DNA from 3 places in the Achromobacter sp. 1011791174 genome. Region 1 is predicted to be linked to each of the others. Evidence: predicted binding sites of a transcription regulator. Region 1 holds the regulator's gene; each other region holds the start of a gene.
What was found. The regulator FNR, encoded in region 1, switches genes on or off when oxygen is low (the NO sensors DNR and NnrR bind a similar motif). The targets are predictions, from matches to a motif close to TTGATNNNNATCAA.

Region 1 (2,258 bases):
CAGCACGATGCCGGCCAGCGCGGGCAGGCGCTGGCGGTCGTCCAGGCTGCGCAGCAGGTCATCCAGAACCTGGAACGAGCTGACCGGCGCCGGCCGGCCGGCGGCCTGCACGCTGTCCTCGCCTTCTTCCCAGCTGGCCTTGCGCCATGCCGCCATGCCGGCGAAACCGGAATCGATGGAACCGGAAAAACGCGGCGCCAGCACCAGTGTGTCGCGCGCGCGCTCCGGATTGCGTTCCAGCAGGTCGGTCACGTATTCGTAATAGCGGTCGGCGTCGCGCTTGACGCCGTGGATCACCACCACCACCTGCTTGATGTCGGCCAGTTCGCCCTTGCCCAGCGGGCGGTTGGCGTAGACCGGGATCTTGTAGCGATGGCCCGGCTTGCCCAGCTCGACGGTCTGCCAGCGCGTCGGCTTGGCCGCTTTGGGCGCGGGGGCGGATTCGTCGTAGTCGTAGGGGTCGGGCAGTGGCGTCTGCGCGGCGGCCGTCAGCGGGGCCGCCCGCGCCGCCAGCATCAGGCTGGCGGCCGGCAGGAAGGCGCGCGCGCGGCGCATGGGCGGCTTCAGCAGCTTTCTTGGCCCAGCAGCTGCTTGAGCGCGGGCTGGTCGAGGATGCGGACTTCGCGCTGGTTGATGCGGATCAGCCCATCGCGCGCGAAGCGCGAGAACAGCCGGCTCACCGTTTCCAGCGTCAGGCCCAGGTAGTTGCCGATTTCCTCGCGGCTCATGCGCAGCACGAATTCGGTGGACGAATAGCCCAGCGAGGCGTAGCGCTGCGACAGGTTCAGCAGGAAAGCCGCCAGGCGCTGCTCGGAGCGCATCGAGCCCAGCGAGGCCAGCATCTGGTGCGAACGCGTGATCTCGCGGCTCATCAGACGGCGGAACTGCTGCTGCAGCGAGGGCAGGTGGGCGGCGACGCGGTCGACTTCATTTAGGCGAATGACGCAGACTTCGGAGTCTTCCAGGGCGACGGCGGCCGACACGTGCTTGCCCTCGAGCATGCCGTCCATGCCGACGATCTCGCCGGGCAGGTGGAAACCGGTGATCTGGATCTGGCCAGTCGCGTCTTCGAGCTGCGTCTTCAGGCTGCCGAAGCGCACGCCATAGACCGCGTCGAGGGGGTGATCCAGCGAGTACAGCGTCTTGCCCTTTTCAAGGCGCACGCGTTCCTTCACCAGTTCGTCCAGCTTTTCTACTTCGGCGGCTGCCATGCCCACGGGCACGCACACGTGTCCCAGCATACACGTGGAGCAATGGGCGGCATCTGGGGCTACGGGGACCCTTTTTTGCATATTGACCTCTATAGCGCCCGTCGAGCGGCGGGTAGCCGATGCGGGCATGAAGCGTGATGACAATTGGTATTGTAGTCCGTTGTTACTACGGGTGTCTTACGCGCTCGCGGCGTCCTTGGACAGGGACGCCGCGCGAGCGTTCCCCGCGTGGCGGTAAACGACCCAGTCCGTGACGTGATCGACGGCCGCGATGTCGCTGGCGGCGCCACGCCGCGCGGGATCTATCGGGTAGTACTGACAGGGCAGCTCCGCGCCGTCCGGGCCCGGCTGCGCGAGGCGCGCCAGCACGTCGCGGCGCAGGAAGCAGCCGGGCCGGCCGGGATGGTAGTCCTCGATCTCGTCCATCAATTGGATATGGGCCGGCTCGACCTGATAGATATCTCCTAGGACGCGACGCCCGTCAGCCACGGGAATCAGGCCGGGCCAGGCGCCGAAGTCGACCAGCCGGCCCGGCACGCTGGCCGCGCCGACCCGCCGTACCGCCGGCAGTCCACGGTCGGAGGCGGTCCGCTCCAGGTCGTTGATCTCGCCCGCGCGTAGCGTGCCGTAGACAAAAACGTATATGCTCATGATTCCTCAGGTTGCCGCACGTCGATAGAGTCCGCAAGGCCGGCAGGGTATTGAAATTCCCCGTCCCGGCCGCATATTCAGGTCATCGAGCCAGCCGGCGATGCATCGGTCAGGCTCCTCAACAAGCCAAACGACCACTATGCGATTCGACAAACTTACCACCAAGTTCCAACAGGCATTGGCGGACGCCCAGAGCCTGGCCGCCCGCAACGATCATCCCTACATTGAGCCCATACATGTGCTGTCCGCGCTGCTGTCCGATCCCGACAGCGGGGCCGGTAGCCTGCTGGCGCGCGCCGGCGTCGCCGTGAACCGGTTGCAGCCGGCCATCGAGCAGGCGCTCAAGTCCCTGCCTCAGGTGCAGGGCGATGACAACGTCCAGGTCGGCCGCGAGCT
Region 2 (2,258 bases), on a different contig from region 1:
TCTGCCTGGGCATCGTGGGCACCGGCCTGCTGGCCGTGCCGGTGCTGGCGGGGTCGGCCGCCTATGCCGTGGCCGAGGCCGCCGGCTGGCCGGGCAGCCTGGACGCCCGTCTGGACAAGGGCGAGGGCGCGGCCTTCTACGCGATCATCGGCGCGGCCACCATGGGCGGAGTGGCGCTGTGCTTCACCCCGCTCGATCCGGTGGCGGAACTGTTCTGGGCGGCGGTGTGCAATGGCGTGATCGCGCTGCCCATCATGAGCGTGATGATGCTGCTGGCGTCGCGGCCCAAGGTCATGGGCGCGCATGTCATCGGTCCCGGCCTGCGCCTGGCGGGCTGGAGCGCCACGGGCGTCATGGCGCTCGTCGTCGTCGCCATGCTGGCCACGCTCTAGCGTCCCTGGAGCATCGCGCCGTCGGCGGCGCAGGCGGCCGACGCGTCGCTGCACAGGAACATCGGCACCTTGATGAACAGGCTGCCCGACAGGGACAGTCCGCGCGCCAGATGGTCGTCGGCCAGGATGAAACCGGCGATCGGTCCTGGCGCCGGACCGCGCGGCCCCGTCAGGGCCTGCTCGTCCAGGATCTGGATGGCGCCGTTCTCGCCCTCCACCCAGCCCGGCGCGGCCAGGAACGTCTGCAGTGCGTCCTGTGTCGAAAAGAACAGGACGAGGGACTTGCCGTCCAGGCCGAGTATGGCCCCGGGCGGACCGGCGATAACGTTGTAATAGGTGCGTTCGCCGCCCGCCTCGATCAGCACGCCGCGCCCATAGGCCACTCCCAGGATGCCGCCATCCGCCCGCAGGCCGGGCACGATCAGCGTGCCGAAGGCGCGGGCCAGCACGGCGCGCGCCCGGGGAGACAGCCGGTACAGGCGTAACAGCACGGCCTCGGACTCCTGATCGACGCGCGCGAGCATGGCAGGCGAGACGCTCATCGGGCTCCTGGCCGGTTGCGCCCGGGCGCCGGCCGTCGGCAACAGCATGAGCAGGACATGGAACAGCACGAGGGCGAGGCGCGTTTTCATACCGGCTCCCTGATCTTGGGCAAGTGTCCGGCGGCCCCTTGCCGTCCGGACGGACAAGTCCATTGACGCATGGCCGCGCCCGCCCGCTGTTGACAACAGTCAAGCACGGCGCCTCGGGGCGGTGCTACACCAAGGCATCGGCGCGGCCATGCGGGCCGATGCGCCAGCATCACGAGGACGCGCCATGACCGAGCCTGGGGATATTTCGGATCTGGTCTATGCGGACCGCTACGCGTGGCCAGGCGAGTCGTTGCGGATCGATACGTACCGCCGGGTGGCAATCGCGCTGGCGGCGCGGGAGGCCGGACCGGAGCGGGAGCGCCACGCCGCCCTCTTCCTGGAAAATTTCCTCGCCGGCGCGATCGGCGCGGGGCGCATCATGGCCAATGCCGGCGCCGCAGACGGCGACGGTGACGGCGGGGCCACCATGGTGAACTGCTTCGTCCAGCCTGCCATCGATCCCGGCCTGGGCTGGCCGCAAGGCCTGGATGCGGCGCTGGCCCGCGCCGTGCGCACGATGTCCATGGGCGGTGGCGTCGGCTATGACTTCAGCCCTGTGCCGCCCGCGGACTCAGGCGCGGGTCGGGGCGGCGCATGCGCCGTCATCGACCGCTACGACCAGGCCTGCCAGGCCCTGGCCACGCCGGCCAGGCGCCGGCGGGGCGCGCAGATGGGCGTACTGGCCTGCGATCATCCGGACCTGCCCGCCTTCCTGCGCGCCAAGGCCGGACGGCGCCGCTGGCCGACCCTGAACCTGTCGGTCGCGCTGAGCGACCGCTTCCTGCGGGCCGTGGAGAACGACGAGGCGTGGACCCTGCGCCATGCCTGCCCGCCGGCGGGCGGACAGGCATCACAGCGAGGCGTGCGTGGCGACGATGGAACCTGGCCCTATGCCCGCCTGCCGGCGCGGCGGCTGTGGGAGGCGCTGACCGCCGCGGCCTGCCGGGACGCTGAACCGGGGGTGCTGTTCGTGGACACGATCAATGCGCTGAATCCGCTGCGCGACAGCGAACGCCTGTCGGCCACCAACCCTTGCGGCGAGCAACCCCTGCCGCCCCATGGGAGCTGCGTGCTCGGGCCGATCAATGTGTCGCGCTTCGTGCGCAATCCGTTCGGCGCGAACGGACCGCCCGGCTTCGATTTCAGCGAGCTGGGACGACGCGTGCGGATACAGGTGCGCCTGCTGGACAACGTGCTGGACCTGACCTGCTGGCCTTTGCCGGAGCAGGCGGCC
Region 3 (2,258 bases), on a different contig from region 1:
GGCCGGGCTGCGCTGCCGCCCTTCGATCTTGACGGCGGACACGCCCATCTCGGCCAGCCGGGGCAAGAGGCCGATGGCGTTCAGGCTGGTGGGTTCCTCCAGCGCGTGGTCGTCGGCGCCATCGACCTTGAAGCGACCCTTGCACAGCGTCGGATAGGCGGCTGGCTCGCCCGGCTCGTAGCGGTCGATCAGGATGCCGTTCAGGCGCGCGTCCATGCGGCCCTTGTCCTCCACCCAGCGCACCGCGTGCGCGGGCGAACAGACGCCCTTGTTGTTGGGGGAATCGCCGGTGGCGTAGGACGACAGCAGGCAGCGGCCCTCGGCCATCACGCACAGGCTGCCGAAGCCGAACACCTCGACCTCGACGCTGACCTGTCCGCAGATGCGGGCGATCTCGGCCAGCGTCAGCACGCGCGGCAGCACCACGCGCTTGATGCCGAACTGCTCCTTCATCAGCTCGATGGCGTCGGCGTGCGTGGCCGAGCCCTGCACCGACAGGTGCAGCCGCAGGTCGGGATAGCGGTCGCTGGCATAGCCCAGCAGGCCCGCGTCGGCCATGATGACGGCGTCCGCGCCCAGCGAATGGGCCGCGTCCACCGCCGCGCGCCATTCCTCGCCGCGCCCGGCCTGCACGAAAGTGTTGATGGCGAAAAGGACCTGCCGCCCGCGCGCATGGGCCAGCTCGACGCCGGCGCGGATGTCGTTTTCGGTGAAATTCAGCCCGGCGAAGTTGCGGGCATTGGTGGCGTTCTTGAGGCCCAGGTAGACCGTGTCCGCGCCCGCTTCGATAGCGGATTTGAGCGCGGCCAGGCTGCCGGCCGGAGCCACCAGTTCCATGGGTGAGGTTCGCGTTTGCATGCCGGCCAGTCTAGGGGCCGGTGCCGGGCGCGGCCTTGTCGCAGATCAAACGGCGGCGGGCCGGCGTTTGCGGCGCATCAGTCCGCCGGCGGGCGCGCGCGCCGCGCGCTCATTCCTCGACGTGCAGCCCGTGTTCCACCGCGTACACGGCGACCTGCACGCGGCTGGTGAGGTTGAGCTTCTTCAGCACGTTCTGCACATGGATCTTGACCGTGCTCTCGCTCACGTCCAGCTCGCGCGCGATGACCTTGTTGCTGGCGCCGCGCGCCAGATACTGCACGATCTGCGTCTCGCGCGCGGTCAGCCTTTGGCGCTCGCCCTGCCCCGCCGGCTGCGCGCCGGCCTGGGCCTGGCCACGGAACTGCTCGACCAGCTTGGCGGTCATGCTTTGCGCGATGACCGGCTCGCCGCCCGCCGCGCGCCGGATCGCGCTGGTGAGCGCCTCGGCGTCGATGTTCTTGACCAGATAGCCGCGCGCGCCGTCGCGCAGCGCCTGCCCCAGCTCGTCGGCCTCTTCCGAGACGGTCAGGATGATGACCGCACAGGAAGGCAGGTCCTGCACCAGCAGCTGCAGCGTTTCCAGGCCGGACAGGCCCGGCAGGTTCAGGTCCAGCAGCACCACGTCGGGCTTGAGTTCCTTGGCCCGCTTCAGGCCCTCGACGCCGTCGCCGGCCTCGGCCACGATCTCGAAATCGGGCTGGCGCTGCAACAGCAGCCGCAGGCCCGAGCGAAACAGCGTGTGGTCGTCGACAAGAAGGATTCGGATGGACATGTTATTGCATCGTTCAGTTATGGAAAGCACCGCCCACCCCCCGTCTCGCAGGCCGTGGCTCAGCTCCGCCGGGTCGCGCGGAGCCGGCTTTGCCGGTCCGTGGCGACGCCCCCTGGAGGGGGGCCGCCCAGGTGGGAAGCGCGCAGCGCTTCGGGGGTGGGCCACCTCCCTCTAGGCGGCCTGGCGTTCGGCTCCGGGCAGGGTCAAGAGGACTCGCGTGCCCTGACCCGGCCGCGATTCGAGTTTTATCACGGCGCGCATCCGCGCCGCGCGTTCGCGCATGATGTGCAGGCCCACATGCGCCTCGCCACGAGCGGCCACTTCCTCGGCGTCGTAGCCCTGCCCGTCGTCGCTGATGTCGAGCACGAAATCGCGCCCGTCCTCGACCTCGACGCGCACGCGCGCGGCCTCGGAGTTGTGCTCGAGGTCGGCTTCGCGCTTTGCGGCCCTCGACGCGCACGCGCGCGGCCTCGGAGTGCTTGCGCACGTTCGACAACGCCTCCTGCAGGATGAACAGCACCTGCAACTGCTGGTCCGGCGCCAGCGGCGCGCCCTGGCGCTCGCCCACTGCCAGCTCGGTATCCATGCCGGTCTGGCGACGGAAGCGGTCCACGGTGTCCTCGATCGC

Region 2: a site for FNR is predicted at 1,114-1,127, ahead of AC6LJ5_RS19260 (lipid-binding SYLF domain-containing protein). Genes of this name have one in related genera too.
Region 3: a site for FNR is predicted at 894-907, ahead of ubiU (ubiquinone anaerobic biosynthesis protein UbiU). Genes of this name have one in related genera too.

The regions. Positions count from the first base shown of each region.
Region 1 covers NZ_JCBANH010000141.1:2,380-4,637, reverse strand. Annotated here, with positions in the region: gene AC6LJ5_RS28670 (hypothetical protein) at 1-555, opposite strand, end outside; gene fnr (fumarate/nitrate reduction transcriptional regulator Fnr) at 564-1,292, opposite strand; gene AC6LJ5_RS28660 (gamma-glutamylcyclotransferase family protein) at 1,389-1,862, opposite strand; gene clpB (ATP-dependent chaperone ClpB) at 2,002-2,258, shown strand, end outside.
Region 2 covers NZ_JCBANH010000058.1:16,365-18,622, reverse strand. Annotated here, with positions in the region: gene AC6LJ5_RS19265 (NRAMP family divalent metal transporter) at 1-392, shown strand, start outside; gene AC6LJ5_RS19260 (lipid-binding SYLF domain-containing protein) at 389-1,024, opposite strand; gene AC6LJ5_RS19255 (adenosylcobalamin-dependent ribonucleoside-diphosphate reductase) at 1,209-2,258, shown strand, end outside.
Region 3 covers NZ_JCBANH010000096.1:8,532-10,789, forward strand. Annotated here, with positions in the region: gene ubiU (ubiquinone anaerobic biosynthesis protein UbiU) at 1-858, opposite strand, end outside; gene AC6LJ5_RS24855 (response regulator) at 968-1,630, opposite strand; partial or broken gene AC6LJ5_RS24860 (type IV pili methyl-accepting chemotaxis transducer N-terminal domain-containing protein) at 1,802-2,258, opposite strand, start outside.